DNA from 2 places in the Stenotrophomonas sp. Steno-C17 genome. Region 2 is predicted to be linked to the other one. Evidence: riboswitches for the same ligand, from Rfam matches in the RefSeq annotation. Region 2 holds a riboswitch; the other holds the start of a gene.
The links. Region 2 has a riboswitch for thiamine pyrophosphate ahead of AC06FA_RS15170 (TonB-dependent receptor). Riboswitches for the same ligand answer to the same signal wherever they lie in the genome.

Region 1: linked by a shared signal. The riboswitch ahead of thiC (phosphomethylpyrimidine synthase ThiC) and the one ahead of AC06FA_RS15170 (TonB-dependent receptor) in region 2 are both predicted to bind thiamine pyrophosphate.

What each region holds. Positions count from the first base shown of each region.
Region 1 is NZ_JBWJPD010000019.1:48,923-56,097, forward strand. It holds gene ilvG (acetolactate synthase 2 catalytic subunit) at 1-242, opposite strand, end outside; gene ilvC (ketol-acid reductoisomerase) at 281-1,255, opposite strand; gene ggt (gamma-glutamyltransferase) at 2,034-3,752, shown strand; TPP riboswitch at 3,775-3,875, shown strand; gene thiC (phosphomethylpyrimidine synthase ThiC) at 3,959-5,803, shown strand; gene AC06FA_RS16025 (ion channel) at 5,886-6,557, shown strand; gene AC06FA_RS16030 (winged helix-turn-helix domain-containing protein) at 6,817-7,175, shown strand, end outside.
Region 2 is NZ_JBWJPD010000017.1:56,411-63,585, forward strand. It holds gene AC06FA_RS15160 (Dyp-type peroxidase) at 1-31, shown strand, start outside; gene pnuC (nicotinamide riboside transporter PnuC) at 137-709, opposite strand; gene AC06FA_RS15170 (TonB-dependent receptor) at 718-2,898, opposite strand; TPP riboswitch at 2,971-3,066, opposite strand; gene AC06FA_RS15175 (phosphotransferase enzyme family protein) at 3,223-4,350, opposite strand; gene AC06FA_RS15180 (hypothetical protein) at 4,508-5,608, shown strand; gene AC06FA_RS15185 (BCCT family transporter) at 5,671-7,175, shown strand, end outside.

The sequences.
Region 1 (7,175 bases), on a different contig from region 2:
GAGGTCGCCACGCAGACGCCAACCTGGCCGCTGGCGCGGGCAAAGCCATTGGCGGCCAGCGCCGCGCCCTGCTCGTGGCGCACCAGGATGTGCTTCAGCGCCGAATCCACCAGCGCGTCGTAGAACGGCATGATGGTGCCGCCCGGGTAACCGAACAGCGTGCGGACACCCTCGGCCTCCAGCGCCTGGGTCAGCCAGCGCGCGCCGTTGGGCGGCGCGCTGCGATGTGTGGAAGAGTTCATGGGGGAACCTTGCAAAGCGGGTGGGGGAGGCCGCGTGGTTACGCGGCCTGTCCTTGCAACCAGACCATCTTGGCGCGCAGTTCCTTGCCTACCTTCTCGATCGGGTGCTCCAGGTCGGCCTGCTTGAACTTGTTGTAGTTCGGCAGGCCCGCTTCGTACTCGGCCACCCAGTTCTTGGTGAAGGTGCCGTCCTGGATGTCCTTCAGCACTTCCTTCATGCGCTCCTTGGTGCCGGCGTCGATCACCCGCGGGCCGCTCACGTAGTCACCGTACTGGGCGGTTTCGGAGATGAATTCCAGCATCCGCGAGATGCCGCCTTCGTAGAACAGGTCCACGATCAGCTTCAGTTCGTGCAGCACTTCGTAATAGGCGATCTCCGGCTGGTAACCCGCTTCCACCAGGGTTTCGAAGCCGGCCTGCACCAGGGCCGAGGCGCCGCCGCACAGCACGGCCTGCTCGCCGAACAGATCCGTTTCGGTTTCTTCCTTGAAGGTGGTCTGGATCAGGTTGGCGCGTGCGCCGCCCAGGCCGGCCGCATAGGCCTGCGCGTGCTGCGCCGCCTGGCCGCTGACGTCCTGGTAGACCGCCCAGATGCACGGCACGCCACGACCGATCTCGTATTCGCGGCGGACCAGCGCGCCCGGGCCCTTCGGTGCCACCAGCACCACGTCCAGGTCGGCGCGCGGTTCGATCATGCCGTAGTGCACGTTCAGGCCGTGGGCGAACAACAGGCAGGCGCCCTGTTTCATGTTCGGCGCCAGCACCTCGTTGTAGAGCTTCTTCTGCACCATGTCCGGGGTCAGTACGGCCACCAGGTCGGCATCCTTCACGGCGTCAGCCGGGGCCACCACGGTGAAGCCATCGGCCTGTGCCTTGGCTTCGGTCGGGCCGCCCGGGCGCAGGCCTACCACCACGTCGAAGCCGGATTCACGCAGGTTCAGCGCGTGGGCGCGGCCCTGGCTGCCGTAACCGACGACGGCGATCTTGGTCTGGGGCAGGGAGTTGGTGCTCATGGGGGAGGTTCCTTGGCTGGGAAGAAAAAAGACGGCCGGCAGTCGAAGCGACGTACCGGCCGGTCAGGGGAAAGCGGGGGAGGAGGCGCCGCGCATCGCACGGGCACAGCCACCACGGCAGGGCGTGGTGCAGCAGGTCCGGGTTTTGCGGGAGGCGGTGTGCATGGTCGTGGCTGGATGGTTGAGTGGTTGCGTGTGAAACCAGGTCCTGAAATGAAAAAACCCGCACCAGGGTGGGTGCGGGTTTCTGATCGAGTTCCGGTGTGTCTGTTGCTTACACGCTGGCTCGTCCCGCACCTGTGGGCTGGCTAATAAGTACGAGCACGAGAAGCGAACGCAGCGATGCGGCGCCGGAATCGGCGGCTTCAGTGGCGGTTCGCAGGGGCGGGTGGCGTTGCAGCATGGGATCGAGAGAAACATAGCCATTTCCGCGGTGTCAACCCTGGCAACGGGTTTTTCATCGGTTTCGCCTGTATCTGGCGCAAAGGCTTGTGGCGCAAGGATGGTTGCCGCTGAAAGTGTTTCGGTGAACCGGAATTCACTCTTTTCAGCGGGTTTTTTGCGCGGATTTGCCGGTGATTCCGCCCTGGATTTACCGACGCCCGCAGCCGTGCACGCATCCCGCTCTGGTAGGTGCGGACCTTGGTCCGCACTGGATTCCCCGAAGCCAGCCAAGGTCCGCACCCACCGAAGCGCTGCCGCCATGACCTCTGCCCGATACCGCGCGCGCCCCACAGCGGCGAAGATCAGGTCACCACCCTTCCATCGGAACCCAACCGTGTCCCGACGCCTTGCCCGCTCCCTGCTTGCCGCTGCCGTGCTGGCCGCAGTCCCCGCCCTGTCCAGTGCCGCCGACCGCATCACCGGCCAGACCTTCGCCACCCGCTCCGAAGTCATCGCCCCGCATGCCATGGCCGCCACCTCGCAGCCGCTGGCGACCCAGATCGCGCTGGACGTGATGAAGGCAGGCGGTTCGGCGGTCGATGCCGCCATTGCCGCCAATGCGGCGCTGGGTCTGATGGAGCCCACCGGCAACGGCATCGGCGGCGACCTGTTCGCCATCGTGTGGGATCCGAAGACGCAGAAGCTGTACGGCTACAACGGCTCGGGGCGTTCGCCGAAGTCGCTCACCCTGGCCGAGTTCCAGCGCCGTGGCCTGAAGGAGATTCCGGCCACCGGTCCGCTGCCGGTATCGGTACCCGGCGCGGTGGACGGCTGGTTCGCGCTGCACGACCGCTTTGGCCGCAAGCCGATGGCCGACAACCTGGCCCCGGCCATCCGGTATGCGCGCGAGGGCCATCCGGTGGCTGAAGTGATTGCCTACTACTGGGATCGTTCGGTGCCGCGCCTGTCGAAATATCCCGGCTTCAGCGAACAGTTCACCATCGACGGCCATGCCCCGCGCAAGGGCCAGATGTGGAAGAACCCGAACCTGGCCGACACCCTGCAGAAAATCGCCGATGGTGGCCGCGATGCGTTCTACAAGGGCGACGTGGCCCGCGCCATCGGGGATTATTTCAAGGCCAATGGCGGTTATCTCAGTTACCAGGACATGGCCGACCACCACGGTGAATGGGTCGAGCCGGTCAGCAGCAACTACCGGGGCTATGACGTGTGGGAACTGCCGCCGAACAGCCAGGGCATTGCCGCGCTGCAGATCCTCAACGTGCTGGAAGGCTACGACTTCTCGAAGATCGCGTTCGGTTCGCCCGAGCACGTGCACCTGTTCGTGGAAGCCAAGAAGCTGGCCTTCGCCGATCGCGCGCGCTTCTATGCCGACATGGCCTTCCAGCCGGCACCGGTGCAGAAACTGATTTCCAAGGAATACGCCGCGCAGCGCCGCGCGCTGATCTCGATGGACAAGGCGCTGAAGGAAGTGCAGCCGGGTACGCCGAAACAGCTCGAACAGGGCGACACGATCTACATGACCGTGGCCGACAGCGACGGCATGATGGTCTCGCTCATCCAGTCCAACTACCGCGGCATGGGCAGCGGCATGGCGCCACCGGGGCTGGGTTTCATCCTGCAGGACCGCGGCGAGATGTTCGTGCTGCAGAAGAACCATCCCAACGGCTACGCACCGGGCAAGCGCCCGTTCCAGACCATCATTCCGGCCTTCATCACCAAGGACGGCAAGCCGTATGCCAGCTTCGGCGTGATGGGCGGTGCGATGCAGCCGCAGGGCCATGCGCAGATCGTGATGAACCTGGTCGACTTCGGCATGAACCTGCAGGAAGCCGGCGATGCGCCGCGCATCCAGCATGAAGGGTCGACCGAGCCGACCGGCCAGGCCACCGCCATGAGCGATGGCGGCGAAGTGAACCTGGAAACCGGCTTCCCCTACGAGACCGTGCGCGCCCTGATGCGCAAGGGCCACCGCGTGGTGTTTGCCGATGGCCCGTATGGTGGCTACCAGGCCATCCTGCGCGATCCGGAAAGCGGTGTGTACTTCGGTGCGTCGGAAAGCCGCAAGGATGGCCAGGCCGCCGGTTACTGACCCGGCCTGTGCTCTAATACGCAGCAAGAAGCGGGGGTACCGCGGCCAGTGGCCACGGTTGAGACAGTCCCTTGGAACCTGATCCGGTTCATACCGGCGTAGGGAAGCTTTGCAGTGCAGCCGTGCCCGGAGTCCGCCCAAGGACCGTCCGGGCGCGGTGCGCAGTGCGCCGCCGCTTCGTCCCTGACCTTCCTGGACGATGCCCGATGAACGCACAGCCCTCCGATCTGCAGCAGCAGGCCCAGCAACTTTCCGCGTCAGTTACCCGGCCCATCGCCGGTTCGCGCAAGATCCACGTGCCCGGTTCGCGCCCCGACCTTCGCGTGCCCATGCGCGAGATCGCGCTGACCCGCACGCCCACCCTGTTCGGTGGCGAGGAAAATGCGCCGCTGACCGTGTACGACACCTCCGGTCCGTACACCGATCCGCAGGCGACCATCGACCTGACCACGGGCCTGCCGGCGCTGCGCCGTGGCTGGATCGAAGAACGTGCCGACACCGAAGCGCTCGATGCGCTCAGCTCGCGCTTCGGCCGCGAACGCGAGCACGACCCGAAGCTGGACGCGGTGCGCTTCCCCGCGCGCAGCCTGCCGCGGCGCGCGAAGGCCGGGGCCAACGTGACCCAGATGCACTACGCGCGGCGCGGCATCATCACCCCGGAAATGGAGTTCGTGGCGATCCGCGAGAACCAGCGGCTGCAGGATATCCGTGACGCCAGCCTGCTGCAGCAGCACGCCGGTGAATCCTTCGGCGCGTCCATTCCGAAGATCATCACGCCTGAATTCGTGCGTGATGAAATCGCTCGTGGCCGCGCGGTACTGCCCAACAACATCAATCACCCCGAAAGCGAGCCGATGATCATCGGTCGCAACTTCCTGACCAAGATCAACGCCAACATCGGCAACAGTGCGGTGTCCTCCGGCATCGCCGAAGAGGTGGAGAAGCTGGTCTGGGCGATCCGCTGGGGCGGCGATACGGTGATGGATCTTTCCACCGGCAAGCACATCCACGAAACGCGGGAATGGATCATCCGCAATTCGCCGGTGGCCATCGGTACGGTGCCGATCTACCAGGCGCTGGAGAAGGTCGACGGTCGCGCCGAGGCGCTGACCTGGGAGATTTTCCGCGACACGCTGATCGAACAGGCCGAGCAGGGCGTGGACTACTTCACCATCCATGCCGGCGTACTGCTGCGCTATGTTCCGCTCACCGCCAAGCGGGTGACCGGCATCGTCAGCCGCGGTGGCTCGATCATGGCCAAGTGGTGCCTGGCCCACCACAAGGAGAATTTCCTCTACACGCACTTCGAAGACATCTGCGAGATCATGAAGGCCTACGACGTGACCTTCTCGCTGGGTGATGGCCTGCGCCCGGGCTGCATTGCCGATGCCAACGATGCCGCGCAGTTCGGCGAACTGGAAACGCTGGGCGAGTTGACGAAGATCGCGTGGAAGCACGATGTGCAGACCATGATCGAAGGCCCCGGCCATGTGCCGATGCAGTTGATCAAGGAGAACATGGACAAGCAGCTGCGCGAGTGTGGCGAAGCGCCGTTCTACACGCTCGGCCCGCTGACCACCGATATCGCGCCGGGCTACGACCACATCACCAGTGCCATCGGTGCGGCGATGATCGGTTGGTTCGGCACCGCCATGCTCTGCTATGTCACGCCCAAGGAGCACTTGGGCCTGCCCAACCGCCAGGATGTGCGCGACGGCATCATGGCCTACCGCATCGCCGCACATGCGGCCGACCTGGCCAAGGGCCACCCGGGTGCGCAGGTGCGTGACAACGCGCTCAGCAAGGCGCGCTTCGAATTCCGCTGGGAAGACCAGTTCCACCTGGGCCTGGATCCGGAAAAGGCCAAGGAATTCCACGACGAGACGTTGCCCAAGGATGCACACAAGCTGGCGCACTTCTGTTCGATGTGTGGCCCGCACTTCTGTTCGATGAAGATCACCCAGGACGTGCGCGAGTACGCCGAGAGCGGCATGCAGGAAAAATCGGCACAGTTCCGCGCGGCCGGTGCGCAGGTCTACCAGCAGGGCTGAGCGGGGAGCGCCGGGCCATGCCCGGCGGCTTCTCTCACGCGCGACCGGCTATGCTCGCGCCATCGCTCTGGGGAAGGACGCCATGCCCGTTGCTCTGACCACCCGCTGGCTGGCCATCGCGCGCCGCCACCCGTCGGCCTGGTTGTTGGCCGCGCAGTTGCTGGCGGTGCTGTTGTATCCGGCACTGGATGAAACCGCTGGCGGTCGCGCTGCGTTGGGCGTGTTCGGCATGGCGGTGCTGGGGCTGGCGTTGTGGGTGGTGCAGCGCAGTCCACTGGGCACGTGGCTGGCACTGGTGCTGGCCATTCCCTCGGTGGTGTTTTCCATCGCCGCCGCGCTGCTGGATCACCCGGGGCTGGCCATCACCGCGCAGCTGCTGGAAAGCCTGTTGTACTTCTACACCGCCGGCGCGCTGACGGCCTACATGCTGCAGGACCACAAGGTCACGCGCGATGAACTGTTCGCCGTTGGTGCTACGTTCACATTGCTGGCGTGGGGATTCGCGTTCGCATTCGCTGTATGCCAGCAGTGGTATCCGGGCAGTTTCCAGGGCACCGGCGGCGGCCTGCAGCGCACGTGGATGGAGTTGCTTTATCTGAGCTTCAGCTTGCTGTCCGGGGTCGGCCTGAGCGACGTGGTTCCGCTGCATCCACAGGCACGCGCACTGGTCATGCTGGAGCAGTTTTCCGGCGTTATGTACGTCGCTTTGGTGGTTTCGCGGCTGGTTGGACTGACCATGCTGCGGCGCTCCTGAAAATGAACGCCAGATAAAAATTTCGCGCCCCGAAGGGCGCGAATGGTGCTGCTTATTATCTGAATGCGTCGGCGAGAGAGAGCCTGATGTCCACCACGCGATAGGCGAGGTAACCTGCATAGGCTAGTATTCGCGCGCTTCGTTTTTTTTGCGGTATGCGCCGATGGTTTGTGCGGAATCTGGCTTTTGGATGTTGCAGGGAAGGAAGCACAACGCTGCCCCGTGGTATCTGCAACGTGTTTCAAGCTTCTAGCAACGAATGAACAGCAACGAAAGCCAGTCGCCAGAGTGTGACCGCGTTCGCGTAGGCGAATGCGTAGTGACGCTCTCTTCACGTGAAGTCGAGGTGCCCGGTGCGCGTCGTCCGCGACGCCTGACGCCGAAGGCGCTGGGCGTGCTGCGCGTGTTGCTGCGCCAGCCTGGGCGCGTGGTCACGCGTGAAGAGCTGTTCGCCGAAGTCTGGCCCGATACGCTGCCCACCAACGATGTGCTGACGCAGGCGGTGACCCAGTTGCGCAAGGCCTTCGCCATCGGCGAAGACAATGGCCAGGCGTACATCGAGACCATTGCCAAGACCGGTTATCGGCTGCTGGTGCCGGTGCAGGCGCTGCAGGACAG
Region 2 (7,175 bases):
GCGCAAGGTGCTGGCCGACCTGGCTGAATAGATCCACGCCATGCGTGGATGAACCCGCGGCGCACTCGTAGATCCACGCCATGCGTGGATGAACCCGCGCGGCCCGGCGCACCTGCGCAGTCGAGCAAGCTCGACTCTACCGGGCCGAGGCGACCTGCGGCGCGCGCGCGGCGGCCTGCCACGCGCGCAGGCCGAACACCGCCAGGCCCAGGAAGAACACGTACAGCGCGGCGGTCACGTGCAGCGACTTGAACAGGTACGTGCCCACGTACACCACGTCCACGGCGATCCACACCCACCAGCACGCCGCATGCCGGCGCGCCTGCCACCACTGGCCGACCAGGCTGAGGCCGGTCAGCAGGGCATCCAGCCACGGCAGTGCGGCGTCGGTGAAGCTGTGCATGACCGCGCCCAGCGCCACGCCGCCGCATACGCCGATGGCCAGGTCGCGCAGCAGCGTGCCGCGCGCCAGCGGCACGATGCGGATGCTGCCTTCATCGGCGGCATGCTGGCGCCAGTTCAACCAGCCATAGACCAGGAAACCGCCGAAGATCACCTGCAGCAGGGTGTCCGAATACAGCTTGGCTTCGGCGAACACCAGCCCGTACAGCGCCACCGACAGCAGCCCGACCGGCCACGCCGACAGCCGGCGCCGGGCCATCAGCCAGACGCCCAGCACGCTGCACAGCGCGGCGGTCCACTCGAGCACGGCTCCGTTCACAGCGCGAACGACACCGACAGGCGGGCCTGTCGCGGCGCACCGGGGAACAGGTAGTAATCACCGGCGCTGCTGCCGGTGTCACGCCAGTAGAAGCGGTTGAACACGTTGTCCACCGACAGGTTCCAGGTCACCGCACGTTCGTGCAGGCGGTGCTGGAAGCGCAGGCCGGCGTCGAACACCGAATAGTCCGGTGCACGCACCGCGCCATCGGCACGCGCCACGTTGGCCGATGCATAGCGCCAGCCCCCGGTCACCTGCAGGCCCTGCACGAACGGCAGTGCGTAGGCCAGGTGCACGCTGGCGCGCACCTTCGGCACGTTCACCAGCTGGTGGCCTTCATAGGCGGGCGTACCGGCATCCCGTGCGCGGGCGCGCAGCACGCTGGCGCTGGCCACCACCTGCAGCGCATCGGTCAGCTGGCCGTTGGCGGTCAGCTCCAGCCCGGTGTGGGTCTGCTGGCCTTCCTGCACGAAGGTGAAGCCCACATCGCTGTCGTCCGGCTTGGCGTACTGGTAGGGCTGGCTGATGCGGAACACCGCCGCGCCCACGCTCAGCGCCTCGTTCGGCGCGTACTTCACCCCCGCTTCCAGCTGGCGCGATTCCACCGCCGGCAGGAAGGTGTCGGCGTTGCTGGTCCAGAACGGCGCTTCCTGCCCCAGCGAAATGCCGCGCACGTAGCTGGCGTAGGCGTTCAGCTGGTCGGTGGCTTTCCACACCAGTGCGGTCTGCGGCAGGAAGCGCGACAGGCGGCTGTGCCGCTGCGGGTTGCCGCGCTTGTCGTAGGCGCGTTCGTCCAGGCGCACGTAGCGGCCACCGGCCAGCCACTGCCAATCGTCGCCGAAGCTGAGCCGGTCCAGCGCGAAGAACGCGTTCTGGCGGCTGTCCAGGCGGCGTGCGGACGGGCCCGGCTGCAACGGCGAAGGATCGAACACCGGTACCTGGCCGTCGTGGTAGTTGGTGGTGCCCACGTACTCGTTCACGCTGGGGCGGCGGTCCACGGTGCGGCGGTAGGTCTCGCCGCCCAGGCTCAGCTCGTGGCCCACGCTGCCGGTGCTGAAGCGGCCGCGCAGTTCGGCACGGGCCTGCTGGTTGCGGCGGGTGTCGTCGGGGCTGCGGTAATCGTAGACGTCGTAGTCGCCGTTGGGCGCGAAGTAGTTGCCTGGCACGCTGCCGTCGGCGCACTGCGCGGCGTAGTAGCAGCCGTAGGCGAAGGCCACGTTGTCATCGATCACCGTGCGGCTGTGGCCCAGCGCCACGCGCGACTGCCAGGCGCTGCTGAAGTCGTAGGTGTGCTGCACGGTGATGTTGGTGCTGGCAATGCCCACCGGCATCTGCCACGGCTGGTAGCCCAGCAGGTGGTCGCGGTCCACGCCGCGCGGCAGCTCGCTGGCACCCAGCAGCTGGTAGCCCGATGCCGAGCGCTGCGAACTGGTCTGGTAGTTGGCGTCCACTTCCAGCTTGCCGCGCTCACCGATCAGCCAGTCGGCGGCCAGCGAATAGAAGTTGCGGCGGCCATCGAGGTGCTCGATGTACGACTCGCTGGCGTCCCAGGCGGCGTTGAAGCGCACGCCGAAGCGCGGGGTCAGCCAGTGGCCCACGTCCACGGCGGCGTAGCGGGAGCCTTCCGAATCGGTGCCCAGGGTGACCGTGCGCACTTCGGCCGGGCGCTTGCCCACGTAGTTGATGATGCCGCCGGGGGCCATCACGCCGGCGGCCAGGCCGGCTTCGCCCTTCAGGATTTCCACCGATTCCACGTTCTCCAGCGCCAGCCGCTGTTCGCCGGCCATCGACAGGCCGTTGAAGCGGTAGCCGGTGGCCGCATCCAGCGCGAAGCCACGAATGGCCACGTTCTGGTAGTAGCCCACCGGTGCATAGGCATCGCCCAGCGACGCATCGTTGCTGGCCAGCTCGGACAGCGAACGCACCTGGCGTTGTTCCAGGTAGCTGCGGTCGAGCACGTTCACCGATGCCGGGGTGTCCTTCCAGCTGCCACCGCCGAAGGCATTGGCGCGCGAACTGGCAGAAGCAGGTTTGCCGGCCTGCACGCGCACGGCGGCCAGATCGGTGGGCGAGCGATCGGAGGTGTAGGCGGCATCGGTGGCGGCCTCGCTGGCATGCAGCGGCAGGGCGGCACACAGGGCCAGAGCGAGCAGGGTGGGGCGCAGGCAGCGGTTCATTCGGTTCGTCTTCTGACAGCAAGGGAGACGAAGCGACGGCGCGCGGACGCACCGGCCCAGGGAACGGGGGTGCAACCGCTGCTCAAAGCTCCCTACGCCGGTGCAAACCGGATCAGGTTCCAAGGGACTCTCTCAGCCTGGCAGATCCAGGCACCCCCGCTTCAGGTGACCATTTCACTACAAACCGTACGGATTTGCGAGCCCGGGCACGGGGCAGGGGGTCAGAGCCCTTTCCCGTGGAAAGGGATCCGACCCCGGGGCGGCGTATGGAAGGGTCAGATCCTATTCCGCAGGAAAGGGCTCTGACCCCAGGGCTGTAGGCCGCTATGCAGCGGCGTGCAACGCCTGCAGCAGGCCCTGTCCGGCCGCGCTGTGGAACCAGGCCGGGTGGCCGAGCATGAACGGCTGCCAGGCCACGTCGGCATTGGCGGTGGAGCCGGTGATGCCTTCGAAGTACTCCACTTCGGACAGTGCGAAGTCGAAATGCACCATCGGCAGCAGGTCGGCCAGCAGATGCACGCGCTCGGCCGACAGCGGCAGCACTTGGCGGTAGCCGGCCAGCAGGGCCAGGGCGATATCGCTGCGCACCGCGTCGGCGCCGCGTTGCAGTTCCAGCCAGGCCACCGCATTGCGCTCGATGGCCGTGGCCAGGTCGAACAGTGCGCTGGTGGGCGAGGCCAGGCCGAAATCCAGCACGGTGGCGATCTGCCCGTCGCTGTTCCACAGCAGGTTGGAGACGTGCCAGTCGTTGTGCGCCCACAGCCGCGGTTCGTGCTGCAGCTTCTCGGCCAGGCCGGCATGCCAGGGCAGCACGTGCTCGCGCAGCTGCGCCTGCCAGGGAATGCGCGCCAGGTAGCGGGCCAAGCCGGGGCGATCGGGCAGGCTGGCCTGCAGCGCGGCGATGGGATCGTGGGCGCGGATCAGATCGTCGCGTGCCACCAGGATATGGGTACCGCGCTGTGGCGCGTGGTAATCGGCTGCGGCACGGTGCAGCCGGGCCAGCATGCGGCCGGCTTCCTGCGCCTGTGCGATGTCGGTCAGCAGGGTCCACGAGGGCGCATCGCGATAGAGGTCCGAGCCGGCGCCCACCGCGTGCAGTTCATAGGTCCAGCGCCCGTGCTCCAGCGCGGTCTGCCCGTCGTCTGCAGCAAGCACCTGCACCACCGGTACCTCGCGCGCCGCCAAGTGGGCAATGAAACGGTGTTCTTCCTGCAGCACGGCGGCGCTGCGCACGCTGTGGTGGTGGCGTTTGATGAAGACGGCGCCGTGTTCGCCACGGGCGATCGCCGCCGCCGACAGCGGACGCGGGCTGTGCCATTGCAGCGTGGCCGTGCTGCCCAGCTGCGTGTAGCGCTGCCCCAACCAGGCCAGGTCCTGCGCGGAAATCGCCGGCCAGTCGGCCGCGACCTCATCGTTGTTCAGGCCCTGCACGCGGTGGGAAGTATCGGTCATGGTGGCGCGTTCGCAGATCGGGTGGGCAGCAGCACAGCGCGCTCATGGTAGCGCCCGCATCGCGTTCCTGCGCTGGCCCGGTGAAGAGGGCACCATAACGTGCCGGTTACACTGGCAGGCTTCCGTTCCAGAAACAGGGAGGCACCGGAACATACCCGTGCGATGTTTTTTCCCGATTTTTCTAGGCGCACTGGCGTGTGCCTCGGCCGGCCCGACGCTGGCACAGCCCCACGATCCCGATGCGGAACCGTGGTTCGACGCAGGCGGCGCCGTCCGCTTCAACTATGGGTGGTTGGACTACGGCCCCACCAGCGGCCTGCAGCTGGAACTGCTGCGTGCCGACATCGATGCCGGTGCCGGGCCGCTGTTCTTCTCGGCGCAGTACCGCTGGTATGACGGCTTCGATGCGGTCCACCACGCCTATGCGGGCTGGCAGTTCAACGAAGACACCGATTTGCGTGCGGGTATCCAGCAGGTGCCGTTCGGCCTGCTGCCCACGGTATCGCAGAGCTTCTGGTTCGGCGCCGGCTACTACCTGGGCATCGAGGATGACTACGATCCCGGCCTGGTGCTGCAGCATCGCAGCGGCCACCATCTCTGGCATGTCGGCTGGTTTGCCGGTGATGAGTACGGCGACGCGGCGCGCTACGACCGCTATTCGTTCGATGTAGCGCGCACCCCGGAGCGTCCCTATCGCGAGCGCGATCGGGTGAACCTGCGCTATGAACACGACCGTGAGTGGCACGGCGGAACCCTGCTGCTGGGAGCCTCGGCGTTCAGCGGTTCGGTGCAGAACGTGGAAACGCGCCGCCATCATGACCACCACGGCATGGCCGTGCATGCGCAATGGGCGCGCGATGGCTGGACCACGCAGCTGCAGTGGGCGCGCTACCACTACGGGGTTCCCGGCGCGACCATCGCCTTGTCGGCGTTCCAGGCGCCATTCGACATTGCCCGCAAGGCCGATGTGCCCAGCATGAACGTGGCCTATTCGTTCGGCGAACAGCGGTGGCTGGATGACATTACCTGCTACAACAACCTGAGCATGACCCGCCCGCTGCAGCGCCAGCCCGGCATGCGCTCGTCGTGGCAGAACGTCATCGGCTGCAGCCTGGGCAAGGGCAGCATGCTGACCTACATCGACTGGATCGCCGGAAAGAACATGTGGTTCGCCGGCGGCGATGGCATCGGCCTGGACCCGCACGGGCCCTCACGCTGGCACTCCCGCCTGAACCTCAATATCGGTTTCTACTTCTAGGACGCCCTTCATCGCGGTCCGCCGCGTATTCCTTCCACGCAATTCCGTTCACGGAGGACGACATGCCGAGCTCCGCTCCGCACCCCACCCCCGTCAGGCAGCGCATCCTGCCGCAGGTATTCATTCCCACGGCGGCGATCGTCATCGCCCTGCTGGCCCTGGCCATCTTCGCGCCGGACCTGGCCACGCGCTGGTTCACCGCCGCCAAGAACTGGACCGCCAACGATGCCGGCTGGTTCACCATCCTGGCCGTGGCCGGCTTCCTGGTGTTCGTGGTGGGCGTGGCCGTCAGCGGCTATGGCCGCATCAAACTGGGCCCGGACCACAGCCGCCCCGATTACAGCTATGCCTCGTGGTTCGCGATGCTGTTCGCCGCCGGCATGGGCATCGGTTTGATGTTCTTCGGCGTGGCCGAACCCATCATGCATTACGCCACGCCGCCCACCGGCACGCCGGAATCGGCCGCAGCGGCGCGCCAGGCCATGCGCATCACCTTCTTCCACTGGGGCGTGCATGCCTGGGCGATCTACGCGGTGGTGGCGCTGGCCCTGGCGTACTTCGGCTTCCGCCACAACCTGCCGCTGCGCGTGCGCTCGGCGCTGTATCCGCTCATCGGTGAACGAATCCACGGGCCGATCGGCCACACCGTGGATACCTTCGCCGCGCTGGGCACCATCTTCGGCCTGGCCACCTCGCTGGGGCTGGGCGTGATGCAGATCAACTCCGGCCTGAATTACCTGTTCGGGCTGGAAGTGAGCACGCTGGTGCAGGTGGTGCTGATCGCGGTGATCACCCTGGTGGCGACCGGTTCGGTGGTGGCTGGCCTGGACAGCGGCGTGCGCAGGTTGTCGGAATTGAACATGATCCTGGCCGCCGCGCTGCTGGCCTTCGTGCTGGTCTGCGGGCCCACCGTGCACCTGTTGCAGGTGCTGGTGCAGAACACCGGCATGTACGTGTCGCAGCTGTTCTCGATGACCTTCAACCTGTACGCCTACGAGCCCACCGGCTGGCTGGGTGGCTGGACCCTGTTCTACTGGGGCTGGTGGATCGCCTGGTCGCCGTTTGTGGGCATGTTCATCGCGCGCATCTCGCGTGGCCGCACCGTGCGCGAATTCGTGGTGGGCGTGCTGCTGGTGCCGCTGGGCTTCACCTTCCTGTGGATGACCATCTACGGCAACACCGCGTTGTTCATGGTGCGCACCGAGGGCGTACAGGAGCTGGTGCAGACGGTTTCTGCAGACAGTTCCATGGCCCTGTTCGAGTTCCTGCGCCACCTGCCGTGGACGCTGGCAACCTCGTGCCTGGCGGTGCTGCTGGTGGGGTTGTTCTTCGTCACCTCGGCCGATTCGGGAGCACTGGTGATCGACATGCTCACCTCCAGGGGCGAGGAGGAATCACCGCTGTGGCAGCGCATCTTCTGGGCGTTGCTGGTGGGCGCGCTGGCGGTGGCGCTGCTGTTTGCCGGTGGCCTGGAATCGCTGCAGGCGGCGACGATCGCCAGCGCGTTCCCCTTCACCCTGGTGATGATCCTGATGTGCTGGGGGCTGCTGAAGGCGATGCGCCTGGA